DNA from 4 places in the Brevibacterium sp. LS14 genome. Region 3 is predicted to be linked to each of the others. Evidence: riboswitches for the same ligand, from Rfam matches in the RefSeq annotation. Region 3 holds a riboswitch; each other region holds the start of a gene.
What was found. Region 3 has a riboswitch for thiamine pyrophosphate ahead of thiC (phosphomethylpyrimidine synthase ThiC). Riboswitches for the same ligand answer to the same signal wherever they lie in the genome.

Region 1: another riboswitch for thiamine pyrophosphate. It lies ahead of thiM (hydroxyethylthiazole kinase); the one in region 3 lies ahead of thiC (phosphomethylpyrimidine synthase ThiC).
Region 2: another riboswitch for thiamine pyrophosphate. It lies ahead of thiO (glycine oxidase ThiO); the one in region 3 lies ahead of thiC (phosphomethylpyrimidine synthase ThiC).
Region 4: another riboswitch for thiamine pyrophosphate. It lies ahead of EZE58_RS07560 (TenA family protein); the one in region 3 lies ahead of thiC (phosphomethylpyrimidine synthase ThiC).

Annotation. Positions count from the first base shown of each region.
Region 1 covers NZ_SJXG01000049.1:123,751-127,513, reverse strand. The annotation lists gene EZE58_RS10025 (substrate-binding domain-containing protein) at 1-30, shown strand, start outside; gene EZE58_RS10020 (ATP-binding cassette domain-containing protein) at 51-872, shown strand; gene EZE58_RS10015 (ABC transporter permease) at 869-2,080, shown strand; TPP riboswitch at 2,316-2,419, shown strand; gene thiM (hydroxyethylthiazole kinase) at 2,407-3,267, shown strand; gene thiE (thiamine phosphate synthase) at 3,264-3,763, shown strand, end outside.
Region 2 covers NZ_SJXG01000031.1:169,117-172,879, reverse strand. The annotation lists gene EZE58_RS03645 (2-dehydropantoate 2-reductase) at 1-249, opposite strand, end outside; gene thiE (thiamine phosphate synthase) at 246-923, opposite strand; TPP riboswitch at 947-1,049, shown strand; gene thiO (glycine oxidase ThiO) at 1,040-2,221, shown strand; gene thiS (sulfur carrier protein ThiS) at 2,218-2,454, shown strand; gene EZE58_RS03625 (thiazole synthase) at 2,456-3,241, shown strand; gene moeB (molybdopterin-synthase adenylyltransferase MoeB) at 3,238-3,763, shown strand, end outside.
Region 3 covers NZ_SJXG01000056.1:53,681-57,443, reverse strand. The annotation lists gene EZE58_RS12985 (TAXI family TRAP transporter solute-binding subunit) at 1-498, shown strand, start outside; gene thiC (phosphomethylpyrimidine synthase ThiC) at 677-2,467, opposite strand; TPP riboswitch at 2,464-2,574, opposite strand; gene EZE58_RS12975 (M18 family aminopeptidase) at 2,948-3,763, opposite strand, start outside.
Region 4 covers NZ_SJXG01000044.1:192,532-196,294, reverse strand. The annotation lists gene EZE58_RS07565 (dihydroxyacetone kinase subunit DhaK) at 1-468, shown strand, start outside; gene EZE58_RS07560 (TenA family protein) at 456-1,139, opposite strand; TPP riboswitch at 1,137-1,239, opposite strand; gene EZE58_RS07555 (alpha-L-glutamate ligase) at 1,257-2,273, opposite strand; gene EZE58_RS07550 (VOC family protein) at 2,391-2,753, shown strand; gene EZE58_RS07545 (HutD family protein) at 2,820-3,320, shown strand; gene EZE58_RS07540 (hypothetical protein) at 3,538-3,763, shown strand, end outside.

The DNA.
Region 1 (3,763 bases), on a different contig from region 3:
AAGCTCTGCGCCGATGCCGGAATCGAGTAGGGGACGCTGAGCGCACGCCGATGACTTCACAGACGAACGAGCCGACGCCCGCGTTCGGGCGGGCGTCGGCGACCACACAGCCCGTGCTCGAACTGCGCGGAATATCCAAGCGCTTCGGTGCCGTCCAGGCACTGACCGACATCAATCTCACCATCGGCCGCGGCGAAGTCGTCGGGCTCGTCGGCGACAATGGTGCCGGCAAGTCGACGCTCATCAAGATCATCGCCGGCGTCCATGGCGCCGACGACGGCGAGCTCCTCATGGACGGCCGCCCGCAGAGGTTCTCCTCACCCAAGGACGCGCAGAAGGCGGGGGTCGCCACGGTGTTCCAGGACCTCTCCCTGTGCGAGAACCTCGACGTGGTGGCGAACCTCTTCCTCGGCCACGAGGACACCCGGGCCGGCGTCCTCGACGAAGTCGCCATGGAGGCGAAGTCGTGGGAGCTGCTGCGCAGCCTCTCGGCGAAGATCCCCAGCGTCCGGGTGCCCATCGCCGCCCTCTCCGGTGGTCAGCGGCAGACAGTCGCGATCGCTAGGTCCCTCCTCGGCGAACCGTCGATCGTCATGCTCGACGAGCCGACCGCGGCCCTCGGAGTCGCCCAGACCGCCGAGGTGCTCAACCTCATCGAACGCCTCCGCGACCGCGACCTCGGCGTCCTCCTCGTCAGCCACAACATGGCCGACGTCCAAGCCGTGTGTGACCGCGTCCACGTCCTGCGCCTGGGCAAGGACGCCGGCGACTTCCCCGGTGATGAGCGCACCGACGTCCTCATCGCCGCCATCACGGGAGCCAACGACAACGTCGTCACCCAGCGGGCGGCACGCAGGGGTGAGCGCCGATGACCCGGAACTCGTTCATCACTGACGAACGGATCTCGCAGGAGGGGTTCGTCCGCACCTTCGTCCGGCGGATCAAGGAAGGCCAGCTCGGCTCGTTCCCGGTCATCCTCGCCCTCGTCATCATCGTCATCGTCTTCCAGTCGGCGAACAGCAACTTCATCTCCCCTGCCAACCTCGTCAACCTCTCCACGCAGGTCGCCTACCTCGCGATCCTCGCCCTCGGGATCAACCTCATCCTCCTCCTCGGCGAGATCGACCTCTCGCTCGCCCAGCTCGGCGGACTCTGCGCCTCCGTGCTCGGCGTCCTCGTCGTCCGCCAGGGAGTGCCCCCGCTCATCGCCCTGACGATCATGCTCCTCCTCGGCCTCGTCGTCGGTGCCATCCAGGGCTGGTTCTTCGCCGTCGTCGGCATTCCCGCCTTCGTCGTCACCCTCGCCGGTCTGCTCGCGTTCACCGGACTGACCCTGACGACGCTCGGCACGCAGAAGAACCTCTCGATGGCCGACACGTTCGCCTTCGATTTCGCGAGCTACTACTTCCCCGCGATGTGGGCGTACGTCTTCGGCGCGGTCGCGGTCATCGGTTTCGCCGCCGGGCTCATCCACTCGAAGCTGCGGCGGCACAACGCCGGACTCGACAGCGCGAGCTGGACGTCGGTGATCATCCGCATCGTCCTTCTCACCGCAGTCGTCTTCGGCTTCCTCATCCTCGTCAACCAGGACTTCGGGCTGGCGATGCCGTTCTTCCTCATGCTCGTCATCGCGATCGTCATCGACCTCGTGCTGCGGAAGACGAAGTACGGCCGATCGATCTACGCCGTCGGCGGCAAGGTCGAGGCCGCCCGGCGCGCCGGCATCCGGGTGACCTGGGTGCGCATCAGCGTGTTCATGACCGCCGGTGTCCTCGCCGCGCTCTTCGGCTTCGTCAAGGCCGGGGTGACGACGAACGCGGGATCGACGCTCGTCGGCACGCAGGACCTCCTCAACGCCATCGCGGCGGCCGTCATCGGCGGCACCTCGCTCTTCGGCGGGCGCGGATCGGCGTGGGCCGCTGTGCTCGGGGCGCTCGTCGTCGGAGCGATCAACAACGGCCTCTACCTCATCGGCTTCAACTCCGATGCGCAGCAGATCATCACCGCGCTCGTCCTCCTCACCGCCGTCGTCATCGACGCGATCAGCCGCCGCGGCCAGCGCTACGTCGGCAGAGGGTAGGCGTCGGAGGGTGGGCGACAGAGGTCTGACGGCTGCCGGTAGGCAGCTGGGTCGGTCGCCGAGGCGGAACTGAGTCACTTTTCGCCCGATCAGTCGGTTCAAGACCAGATCGATCGGACGAAAAGTGAATCATCGGGGCCGGGCGGCTGGATTGAAAGTGGGGTCGGGTGGGTTCGCGGCGGTGGGCCGTGCGGGCGCCGTCGTCGCCCCCTAGGTGTCGGTGATACAGTCGGGGGCAAATGACATGGGGTGCCCGGTGCGACTCGCGCAGGGCTGAGAGAACACCCATCGAACCTGATCTGGGCCATGCTAGCGAAGGGATCGTCATGACCGACATCGACCTGTCGTCGGCGCATGCGCGGCTGCGCGCGTCGAACCCGCTCATCCAATGCATCACGAACACGGTCGTGCAGCAGTTCAGCGCGAACGTGCTCCTCGCCGTCGGGGCGTCACCGGCGATGCTCGACCACGACGCCGATGCCGCGCAGTTCGCCCACCTCGCCGGCGGTCTGCTCGTCAACTTCGGCACAGCGACGAACCAGCAGTTCCTCGCCGCCGACGCCGCCGTCGACGCCGTCACCGAGGATGCCAAACCCTGGGTGCTCGACCCCGTGAGCATCGGCGCTGCCGACCACCGCACCACCCGGATCCGCCGCGCCGCGGCCGCCCACCCGACCGCGATCCGCGGCAACGCCTCGGAGATCGCGGCACTGGCCGGAGCCGGAGCGGGCGGGCGCGGGGTCGAGTCCACCGACGAGGTCGACGCCGTGCTCCCGGCCGCCGCCGAGCTCGCCCGCACGACCGGCGCCATCGTCGCCGTTTCCGGTGCCCGGGACGCCATCGTCGCCCACATCGACGGGGCCGACCACATCGCCCGCGTCGACGGGGGACACTCATTCATGCCGCTCGTCATCGGCACCGGCTGCTCACTCGGCGCCGTGACCGCCGCCTACCTCGCCGCCGTCCCGCCGGCGGGGACGAGTTCGCAGGCGGGCCCGGCAGGATCGGCCGCGTTCGAGCGCTTCACCGCAGTCGTCGCCGCCCACGCCCACTTCGCCGTCGCCGGAGAGGCCGCCGCCACCGGGGCGCTCGGACCGGGCACCTACTCGGTGCACTTCCTCGACGCGCTCTTCACCACCGACGACGACCGGATCGGCCGCGCCCGGGTCGAGGTGACCACAGTATGAGCGGCGATCGGCTCGCGGGCATCGACACCCGCCTCTACCTCGTCACCGATACCGCGCAGTGCGCGGAGGCGGGACGAACCGTCGCCGAGACCGTGCGCGCGGCCGTGACCGGGGGAGTCGGTGTCGTCCAGGTCCGCGACAAGGACATCGACGACACCGAATTCCTCGTCCTCACCCGTGAGGTCATCGCCGCCGTCACCGAGGCGATCGCCGGGACCGACCGCCGCGTTCCCGTCTTCCTCAACGACCGGGTCGCCGTCGCCCGCCGCCTCCTCGACGAGGGCAGCGACGTCCACATCCACGTCGGCCAGACCGACACCCCCGTCGCCGAGGTGCGCGACCTCCTCGGCGACGGCCCCCTCGTCGGCCTCTCCGCCGCCGAACCCGAGGAGTTCGCCACGGCCCAGGAGACCGGCGGCGTCGACCTTGTCGGCATCGGACCGGTCTTCGACACGACGACGAAGACCGACGCCCCGGCCGGGATCGGTCCCGACCG
Region 2 (3,763 bases), on a different contig from region 3:
GAGGCCGCTGGCCTTGACGGCGATGAGGACGAGGTCCGCAGGGATCGGGTTCGCTGCGAGCTCCTCGGCGGTCGTCACGGCCACCGGGTTCGTCCTGTCCTCGTCGGGGCCGATGAAGCGCAGCCCCGATGCGCGCAGCGCCTCGGCGCGCTCGGGTCGGACGAGGAAGGTGACGTCACGTCCGGCTTCGACGAGGCGGGTGCCGAACGCTCCCCCGGTGGCCCCGGCTCCGGCGATGAGGATCCTCACAGCTCTCCCTTCAGGGTCGCTGCCGCTGCGGCGGGATCATCGGCCTCGGTGACGGCGCGGACGACGACGATGCGCTCGGCTCCGGCTTCGCGCACCGCGTCGAGCCGCTCACCGGCGGCGATGCCGCCGATCGCGAACCAGGGCGTACTCACCCGTCCGGTGATCTCCCGCAGGGGCTCGAGGCCGACGGCCGGTCGCCCGGGTTTCGTCGGGGTCTCCCACACGGGCCCGAGGCAGAGGTAGTCGATGTCGGGGTCGGCGTCGGCGGCGAGCGCCTGGTCGATCGAGTGGGTCGAACGGCCGAGGAGGACGTCGGGTCCGAGCACGGCACGGGCCTGGCCGCTCGTGAGGTCACCCTGTCCGACGTGGAAGACGTCGGCGCCGACGAGGAGGGCGACGTCGGCACGGTCGTTGACGGAGAAGAGCCTGCCATGGCGGCGGGCGGCGTCCCGGAGGACCTCGAGGGCGGCGATCTCCTCTCGTGCCTCCAGGCTCTTGTCGCGCAGCTGGATGATGTCGACGCCCCCGGCGTATGCGGCGTCGAGGAACGCGGCGAGATCGCCCTGCTTGGTCCTGGCATCGGTGCAGAGGTAGAGGCGGGCCGCCTCGAGCGCGCGCCGACGCGCGGTTCGAGTCGTGGTCTGCGTGTCTCGCTGGGCGGAGGACGTTGTCATCACGGGAACCATGCTCCTAGAGTAGAGGAGTTCGCGGGAGCCTCGCTGGGAGGCTGAGAGGGCTTCGTGCCGACCGCCGCACCTGATGCGGGTCATGCCGCCGGAGGGAGAATACAGTGCACGTCATCGTCATCGGGGCCGGGATCATCGGGCTCGCCACAGCATGGGAGCTGCGTGGCCGGGGAGCGTCGGTCACGCTCATCGACCCCGCACCCGGCGAAGGGGCCTCGTATGCCGCCGCCGGCATGATCGCCCCGGCCGCGGAGATCGCGTGGGGGCAGTCTCCGCTCTTCCCCCTCATGCGCACCTCTGCCGATCTCTACCCCGAGTTCGCCTCGCGACTCACCGCCGAGACCGGGCACGACCTCGGCGAGACGCAGACGGAGACCCTCGTGTGCGCCGGGGACAGGGCGGATCTCGCGACCCTGCGGGACCTGCGCGCCCTGCAGGCCGAGGCGGGGTCCGAGGTCGAACTCATCACCGGATCCCGGGCCCGCGATCTCGAGCCCGCCCTCTCGCCAGGGGTGAGCGGGGCGGTGCGCATCCCCGGCGATCATGCCGTCGACCCACGACGGATCACCGGCGCCCTGCTCTCGCTCCTCGACGACGACATCGTCCGTGAGGAGGCGACCGGACTCGTCCGCGTCAGCGGCCGCACCGTCGGCGTCGCTCTTGCCGATGGGCGCAGCCTCACCGCCGACCAGGTCGTCGTCGCCGCCGGTGAAGCGGTGGGGACGATCGCCGGCGTCCCCGACCTGCCGCTGCGAGCCGTGCACGGCGACATCATCCGGCTGCGCACCGACGCGAGCGCACCGCCGCTGCTCACCCGCACCATCCGCGGACTCGTCGCCGGTCGGCCCGTCTACATCGTCCCGCGCCCCGACGGGGAACTCGTCCTCGGCGCCACGTCCCGTGAGGACGGACGGCCCGGGGTGCTCGCCGAGGGAGTCCACCGTCTCCTCCACGATGCCGAACGGCTCGTGCCCGGGATCCTCGATGCCGAGATCACCGAGATCACTGCGCGTGCCCGACCCGGATCACCCGATGACGTGCCGTTCATCGGGCGCACGGACCCCGGCTGCGTCGTCTCCACCGGGTACTTCCGCCACGGGATCCTCCTCACTCCGCTCGGGGCCCGCCTCGGTGCCGATCTCACCCGCGGTGAGGACTCGCCGTGGCTGCCCGCAGGGGCGCCCGCGGCCCTTGCTCCCCGCCGCTTCTCCGAAGCCGCACAGTCGAACGAGAGCCCGTCTCCGCGCCTTGTGGCGGCGATGACCACAGCAAGGAAGGAACCATGACCATCACACTCAACGGGGAGAGCAGCGAGCTCGCCTCAGGCACCACGGCCCGCTCGCTCGTCGAGCACGTCACCGGCAGGCAGCTCGCGACGGACGGGACTCCCGTCGACGGAGGCCGTCTCGGGGTGGCCCTCGCTGTCGACGGTGAGGTCATCCGCCGTGGACTCTGGGCCGAGTTCGCCATCGTCGACGGCCAGACCGTCGACATCGTCACTGCTGTGCAGGGAGGCTGAGATGAGCTGGACGATCGACGGAGCGACCTTCGACTCCCGCCTCGTCATGGGCACCGGAGGGGCGAGCACCCTGAGCATCCTCGAGAACGCACTGACCGCCTCGGCGACGGAGCTGACGACCGTGGCGATCCGCCGTTTCGACGCTGACGCCAGGGACTCGGTCTTCGCCCTCCTCGAACGACTCGGCATCCGCTCCCTGCCGAACACCGCGGGCTGCTATACCGCCCGGGACGCTGTGCTCACGGCCAAGCTCGCCCGGGAGGCGCTCGAGACCTCGTGGGTCAAACTCGAGGTCATCGCTGACGAGGACACCCTCCTGCCCGACCCGGTCGAGCTCTTCCGGGCGGCCGAGGAGCTCGTCCTCGACGGGTTCACGGTCTTCGCCTACACCAACGACGATCCGGCGCTCGCGAAGCGCCTCGAGGACGCCGGGGTCGCCGCGGTCATGCCGGCAGGGGCCCCGATCGGCTCGGGTCTGGGCATCCTCAACCCCCACAACATCGAGACGATCGTCGCCCGTGCGCAGGTGCCCGTCATCCTCGATGCCGGCGTGGGCACGGCCTCGGATGCGGCGCTGGCGATGGAGCTCGGGTGCACGGCCGTGCTGCTCGCCTCGGCGGTCACCCGCGCCCATGACGCACCGGCGATGGCTCGGGCGATGGCGCTCGCCGTCGAGGCGGGCCGCCTGGCTCGGGGCGCGGGACGGATCCCCAAGCGTCCGCTGGCACTCGCCTCCTCACCTCACGAGGGCAGGGTCACCACGGAGAACCTGGTGATGGGGCCATGAGCGGGACACCTCTGCGCCCGCTCGTCGAGCCCGTCGACGCGCTCACGCCCGATGAGCTCGCCCGGTACGCGCGGCATCTCAGCCTCCCAGAGGTCGGAGATCTCGGCCAGCGGCGGCTGCGGGCCGCGCGGGTCCTCGTCGTCGGCGCCGGCGGCCTCGGAGCCCCGGTGCTCCAGTACCTCGGGGCGGCGGGGATCGGACTCCTCACCGTCATCGACGACGACCGCGTCGAGGTCTCGAACCTTCAGCGCCAGATCCTCCATCGCGATGCCGACGTCGGCCGCCCCAAGGCAGACTCGGCCAGGGATGCGCTGCTGCGCCTCGACCCGCATCTGTCCGTGACCGCCCTCGCGGAACGCCTGAGCCCGGACAATGCACTCGAGCTCTTCGCCGCCCACGATCTCGTCATCGACGGTGCGGACAACTTCGCGACCCGGTATCTGTCCAACGATGCCGCCGAGCTCACCGGCACCCCGCTCGTGTGGGGGACGATCTTCCGCTTCGAGGGCCAGGTGAGCACCT
Region 3 (3,763 bases):
ATCGCCAACCGCCTCATCGAATCCGCGGGCCTCGCCGACGGTGATGTGACGAAGCAGCGACTCGACCTGGCCAAGACGGTCGACGGGATGAAGGACGGGACGATCGACGGCATGGTGTGGTCGGGCGGTCTGCCCACCGCAGGCGTCACCGACCTCTTCACCTCGAACGGCGGGGACGTCGAGTTCGTCGACATCTCCGGGCTCGAGAGCAAGATGAAGGAGCTCAACCCCGTCTACGAGGTGGCCGAGATCCCCGCCGACACCTACAAGGGCGCGGGCACGGTGAAGACGATCGTCACCCCGAACGTCCTCATGGTCCGCAACGACATGGATGAGGGCACGCAGTGCGCGCTGACGAAGCTCATCTATGACAAGAAGGCCGACCTCGAGAAGGTCCATGCGGCCGCGAAGGACATCACACTCGACACCGCGGTGCCGCCGGAGCCGATCACACTCGCCCCCGGCTCGCAGAAAGCCCTCGACGAGCTGCAGAAGTGAGGGACTGAGTCCGTCGACGATGGTCAGCGCTCGATCCACGCGGCGCTCGAAATCCGCGTCCGGGGCGACTCGGATTTCCGGCTGCGCGTGGATCGGCGGCCTGGGTCCCGGCCCCGCGTGGATCGGCGGCCCGGGTCCCGGCCCCGCGTGGAACGACGCTGGCAGCGCCCCCGGCGCCTCAGCCTCGGCGGGGGCCGACCGTCGGCTCGGGAAGGTACACCTGGGCCCCGCGCTCGAGGAACTCCCGGCTCTTGGCCTGCATGCCCGCGATCGCGGCCTGCGCCTCGGCGCTTCCGTAGGTGTCGCGGATGTCCTGGGAGATGCGCATCGAGCAGAACTTCGGCCCGCACATCGAGCAGAAGTGCGCGGTCTTCGCCGGTTCGGCGGGCAGGGTCTCGTCGTGGAATGCCTCCGCTGTCTCCGGGTCGAGGCCGAGGGCGAACTGATCGCGCCAGCGGAACTCGAACCGCGCCTTCGACAGTGCGTCGTCACGGGCGCTCGCCCCCGGATGGCCCTTCGCGACGTCGGCGGCGTGCGCGGCGATCTTGTACGTGATCACGCCCGTCTTGACGTCCTCGAGGTCGGGCAGGCCCAGGTGCTCCTTCGGGGTGACGTAGCAGAGCATCGCGGTGCCGTAGCGGGCGATCTCCGTGGCCCCGATCGCCGAGGTGATGTGGTCGTAGCCGGGAGCGATGTCCGTGACCAGCGGACCCAAGGTGTAGAAGGGCGCGCCGTCGCAGAGCTCCTGCTGCCTCTCGACGTTCTCCCGCACGAGGTGGAGCGGAATGTGGCCGGGGCCTTCGACCATGACCTGGACGTCGTGGGCCCACGCGCGCTTCGTCAGCTCGGCGAGGGTGTCGAGTTCGGCGAACTGCGCGGCGTCGTTGGCGTCGGCGATCGATCCGGGACGCAGCCCGTCGCCGAGGGAGAAGGCGACGTCGTACTGGGCGAAGATCTCGCAGAGCTCGTCGAAGTGGGTGTAGAGGAAGTTCTCCTCGTGGTGGGCCAGGCACCAGCCGGCCATGATCGAGCCGCCGCGAGAGACCATGCCGGTGACCCGGTCCGCGGTGAGCGGGACGTAGCGGAGCAGCACGCCCGCGTGCACGGTCATGTAGTCGACGCCCTGCTCGCACTGTTCGATGACGGTGTCGCGGTAGATCTCCCAGGTGAGCGCCTCGGCGTCGCCGTCGACCTTCTCAAGCGCCTGGTAGATGGGGACGGTGCCGATGGGGATCGGGGAGTTGCGGATGATCCATTCGCGGGTGGTGTGGATGTCGTTGCCCGTCGAGAGGTCCATGAGGGTGTCGGCACCCCACTTCGCGGCCCACTGGAGCTTCTCCACCTCCTCGGCGATCGAGCTCGTCACCGCGGAATTGCCGATGTTCGCGTTGATCTTGACGAGGAACGCCTTGCCGATGATCATCGGTTCGGACTCGGGATGGTTGATGTTCGACGGGATGATCGCCCGGCCTGCGGCGACCTCGGAGCGCACGAGTTCGACGTCGCACTGCTCGCGGATCGCGACGTAGCGCATCTCCGGAGTGATGATGCCCTTCCTGGCGTAGTGCATCTGCGTGACGGTGCGTCCGATCTTCGCTCGCCGAGGTGACCGTTCCGGACCCAGCCATTGCTGAGAGGGCGCCCCGCGACGGACGGCGGCTCGGCCGTCGTCTTCGATGAGGTGTCCGCGCGCCTCGTAGGTCTCGGTGTCGTCGCGGTCGGCGATCCAGGGCGCGCGGTGCGGCGGAAGCCCGTGTTCGGGAACCGCGCCGGGGCCGACGGTGCGGTAGACGTGGACGGGCTCGTTGGGGCGGCCGTTCGTGTCCTCGAGGTCGATGCGGGTGACCGGCACGCGGATGCCGTGCTCGCTGTCCTCGACCCAGGCGAGCGAATGCGAGGGGTACTGCTCGAGGGAGAAGTCCTCGGCGGGCGTGGTGTTTTCGGATGTGTCAGGGGTGGGCGCAGTCATCTGCGATCCTCTCTTCCTCCGCCGGTATCAACCGGATCAGGTTCAACGGTCTCGAGCGGCCCTAGCCCGATCTCAGCCTCCTGCCGGAGGCCCCCGTGGGGTCACACAACGACTATCACAGTGTGCGCGTCGCCACAAAACAGCGCGTCCCGTCGACCGCCCGTCGACCGTTCGGCGGCCGCCTCGTCGACCGCCTTGTCGACTGTTCGGCGGCCGTCTCGTCGACCGCCCGTCGACCGCTGATCGCCCTCGATCCACGCGTACCCGGTCGCGCTCGATCAACGCGGCGGGAGAAAATCGATGCTCCCGCGAAGTCGGTCGCTCTCGATCAACGCGCAGGCGGAATTCCGCGTCTTGGGCGACGCGGAATTCGGGCCCCGCGTGGATCGGGGCTGGAAATGTCGGCTGCGCGTGGATCGGCGTGCGGAATGGCGGCGCCGGCCCCGCATGGATCGGCGTGCGGAGTGGCGGCGCCGGCCCCTACGCCCCCTGGAGGAAGGCCTTCGCGGCGGCGCCGAGGGCGACGACGTCGCTGATCGCGCACATCTCCCGCGCCGAGTGCATCGAGTAGAGCGCCGGTCCCACGTCGACGGTCGTCATCCCCATCCGCGTCGCCGTCAGCGGTCCGATCGTCGACCCGCACGGCACGGAGTTGTTCGACACGAAGTCCTGGTACTCGACCCCGGCCGCAGTGCACGCCTTAGCCCACACCGCGGTGCCCACGGCGTCGGTCGCATACCGCTGCTGCGCATTGTGCTTGAGCAGCGGTCCGCCGCCGAGGCGGGGCCGCACCTGCGGGTCGTGCCGCTCCTGATAGTTCGGGTGCACCGCGTGACCGGCGTCCGAGGACACGCACACCGACCCGGCCAGCGCGGCGAGGTGGTCGCTGCGCGTCGCGTCGGGGTAGAGGGAGGCGACGATGCGCTCGGCGACGTCGGCGAGGAACGGTCCGCTCGCCCCGGACCGAGAGTTCGACCCGATCTCCTCGTGGTCGAACCCGGCGAAGAGGGCGAGGTGGTCGAGCGCCTCGGCGTCGAGCCCGACCATCGCAGTGACCCCGGCGTGGACGGAGAGGAGGTTGTCCAGCCTCGGCGAGGCGAAGAACTCGTCCGCGGCACCGAAGAGCGCAGGCTCCTGGACGGGGATCGTGTAGACGTCGTGGCCGACGATGAGCTCGGGGTCCACCTCGGCGGAGGCGGCGAGGAGCTCGAGGATGTCGGCCTCGGCGAGGTCGGCGAGACCGACGATCGGGGTCGTGTGCCGCTGCTTGTCGAGGGTGAGGCCCTCGTTGACCTG
Region 4 (3,763 bases), on a different contig from region 3:
GGCGGTCTCCGCCATGCGACCCGACTCATGGAGGAGGCCGACGCGGCGGGATTCGCCGCCGCCGAACGTGCCTTCCTCAACGGCGTCGGCGGCACGAGCGGGCCTCTGCTCGGCCTGCTCTTCCAGGAGCTCAACGCCGGATACGCGAAGCTTGGGGACGACGAGCACCCGAGGACCGTCTGGGAGCAGGCGACCGCGGCCGGCTCGGCGGCGATCCGCCGCGTCGGCGGAGCCGAGCCCGGCGACCGGACGGTCATCGACGTCCTCGAACCGACCGCCTCAGCGCTGAGCGGAGGATTCGCCTCGGCCGCCGAGACGGCCGCCGACGCCGCCCAGGCCACGGCCGAACTCCAGGCCAGGCGCGGTCGTGCGAGCTATGTCGACGGGCGCGGCCATGGCACCCCCGACGCGGGCGCGGTCGGGATCTCGCTGCTCTTCACCGCGGCCGCCGAGGTCTACGAACGCTGAGCCCGGTACGCCTCATCGAAGAACGCGCGCTCGAGCCCGACGGCCCGCCCCCACAGCGCGGTCAGCCGCTTTCGGGTCGTGACCGACTCGGCGTCATCACCCCGGGGAAAGACGCGTTCGAGTTCGTCGACGAGGAACTGCACCCACGCGGAGAAGTCCTCACCGCGGTGGAGGTCGATCCAGCCGACGTGGACGGCACGGGTGGGCATCTCCCGCTCGAGCTCACCCCAGTCGAGGTAGAGCCATTCGGCGATGACGAGGACGACGAGGAGATCCGGGTACGACGCCGAGGCGACGGCGGTCCGCATGACCTCGCGGAAGCCTTCTGTCGGAGCGAGGAGGACAGGGTCGGCGTAGTCGTCCTCGGTCACCCCTACCTCGGCGAAGGCGCGGATGAAGTACGAATCCTCATCGGCTTCGAGGAACCCCAGCTGCCGGGCGAAGCGGAGCTTCGCCTCGATCCGGTCGGCATGCGCGACGCACGCGCCGAGCATCGCGAGAAAATCCTCGAAGAACTGGTAGTCCTGGACGAGGTAGGTCGCCATGACGTCGTCAGGCACGGTGCCCGCGAAGAGCTCCTCGACGAACCGGTGGCCGACCGCGGCCGACCAGTCCTCGTCCGCTGAGTCGCGCAGCGCCTCGACGGCGCCGCCCTGGGACACAGTGATCATTCGTCTCCTCCAACTTCCTCCGCCGGCATGATCCGGATCAGGTGTAAGGGTCTGCCTTCGCACTCTCAGCGCCGGGTCAGGCGCTCCCCTGTGGTGGTCTGAGACTATCAGGCCCGGTCAGGGCACGGGAATGCCCGCAACCGCGCCGAGGCGCAGGCTCAACTCCTCGGCGATGCGCGCTGCCGCGGGCTGCCGGCCGGCCGCACGCTCGGCCTCCTCGACGGCCGAGTTGTAGTTCGTGTTCGTGTTGATGTCGTAGACGACCTGCCGGCCGTCGGCGGTCTCGATGAACTCGACACCGGCGAAGTCGATGCCGAGGTCGCGGAGCAGTTCCTCGAGTCGGCCGATGAGCGGGGTCTGTGCGGTGATCTCCTCGCGCCGGGTGAACTGGCTGACCGGCGCCGAGGCGGTGCGCTGGTCCCCGGCGGTCCCAGCGGTCAGGATCTCGCACGCGTCGGCGGGGCAGAGTTCGAACGAGCCGGCAGAGACATCGACTCTCACGGCATAGTGAAACCGGCCGCCGATGAACTCGGCGCGGGTGATGAACGGTGCGGCCGGCTGCAGGTACTCCTGGATGAGGGTGATGCCGTCGATCGGCTCGTCCGCGCCGTCGGGTCCGAAGTCGGCGATCGCCTGCTCGAGGTCGGCGTGGGAGTCGAACCGGCGCACGCCCAGGCCCTTGCCGCCCTGGTTGTGCTTGGTGATGAACGGGGGAGCGAAGTCCGCAGCCGCCTCGGTGATCGCGGTGCTCCCGAACGCGGCGGCGGTCCTGGGGACGTCGAAGCCGTGGGCTGCGAGTTCACGGTGCTGGCGGATCTTGCTGACCTCGAGCTCGTAGACGTCGGAACCGTTGATGACCGTCCGACCGGCGGCCTCGAGCCACGCGAGCACCGCCCGGCCGAAGTCCTTGACATGCGGGTCGGTGCGCGTGTGCGAGGACGCGGAGAGGCGGGACCAGAAGAGGGCCTCGGGCGGCTCGGCGGCCAGGTCGATCGTCGCTCCGGGCAGCAGCCATTCGACGTAGTCGACGCCCTGGGACTCGAGCGCCTCGGCGAAGGGGGTGATCCACTCCGGGTTGTCGTGGATGATGTAGACCGCGGGCCTGTCGGCGACGGGCAGCTGCTGGGTGCTCATGGAAGGCCTCTCGATGTCGTGTCGGAACGCTGGACGTATTGCTCAACAATCCTACGGGTCCGGGGATTCCCGGCCGAAGCCGTTCACCGCGTCCGTCCACCGGCGTAGACTCAGGCTATGGCTATCGCAAAGCAGCCCGTGATCGTTCTCGACGCTCCGGATGCTGGTGAGCTCGCCCGCTTCTCCGGCGACCTCCTCGACTGGCAGGTCCGCGTCGACGACGACGGCACGTGGGCTGAGATCACATCCGACTCCTGGCCGCCCATCTGCTTCCAGCAGGTCGAGGACTACCACGCCCCGAGCTGGCCCAGCCAGGAGCATCCGCAGCAGATGCACATCGACGTCATGGTCGACGACCTTGACACCGCAGAGGCACAGGTCATCGAACTCGGTGCCGGCAAGGCCGCGGTGCAGCCGGGGGAGACCTTCCGCGTCTTCCTCGACCCCGCCGGCCATCCGTTCTGCCTCTGCGTCAGCTGAGGCGGTGCCGGCCGACTGAGGCGGCGCGGGCCAGCCGTGACGGCGCCCGCGTCTACGATGGCGAGCATGGACCTCATCGCGTCGTTCGACGACATCGCACCGAGACCGTGGGCCAATGGCGCAGGTGAGACGACCGAACTCGTCTCACTCGACGAATCCGCGCGCCTAACCCAGGATCGCCGCCGGTGGCGGCTGAGCATCGCCCGCCTCGATCGTCCGGGTCCGTTCTCGTCCCTGCCCGGACTCGATCGGATCTTCTGTCCCACCGCCGAGGTGGTCCTGTCGATCGACGGCACCCTCCACCGGGCGGGCCCCGGGCGTCCCCTGCGTTTCAGCGGCGATGCCGACGTCGCTCTCACCGAACTGCGAGAGTCCTGCTTCGCGATCAACCTCATGACCGAGCGCGAAGGCGACCACCCTGCCCTGACGATGCTGCCCGCACCCGCCGAGCGGCCACGATTCGTCCTCACACTCGAACCGGTCGAGGGATGGGGGCGGTTCACCCTCCTCGAACTCGACGGTTCCGAGGAGCTGCCGGGCCGCCTCGGCGTCATCGAGATGAGCTGAGGAGGGGGAGGCTCCGGTCGCGCCCACACGGAAGCGAATCCTGAGGAAAACGTGCGAGTCGGGTGTACCGGCGGTCACAGGTCGAGGCGTCGTTGCTGGTCATCAGCGGAGTCGTCGGCCGGGCGTCCAGGAGGCTCCCAGGCTCGGGTGGGCCCGGTCAGGGTCTCTGGACTTCCACGGAGAATACTGGGAGCTGACACACGTTCTGGGAGGTACTTTGGCGTCGCAACAGAGAGACCCGCACAACTCGTCCGATCCCGCAGGCGCGAACGGCGCCGCGGGATCGATGCCGCAGCCGACCCCTGGTGCCCAGCCGACCCACGGCACCCAGCCGTCACAGACGCTGCCGCTCATCACCGAGGAGATGACAGCGGCGCATCCGGCGACGACCCCGGTCATGCCGCCCAACCCCATTCGTCATGATGCCCAGCCCGCGGCAGCGC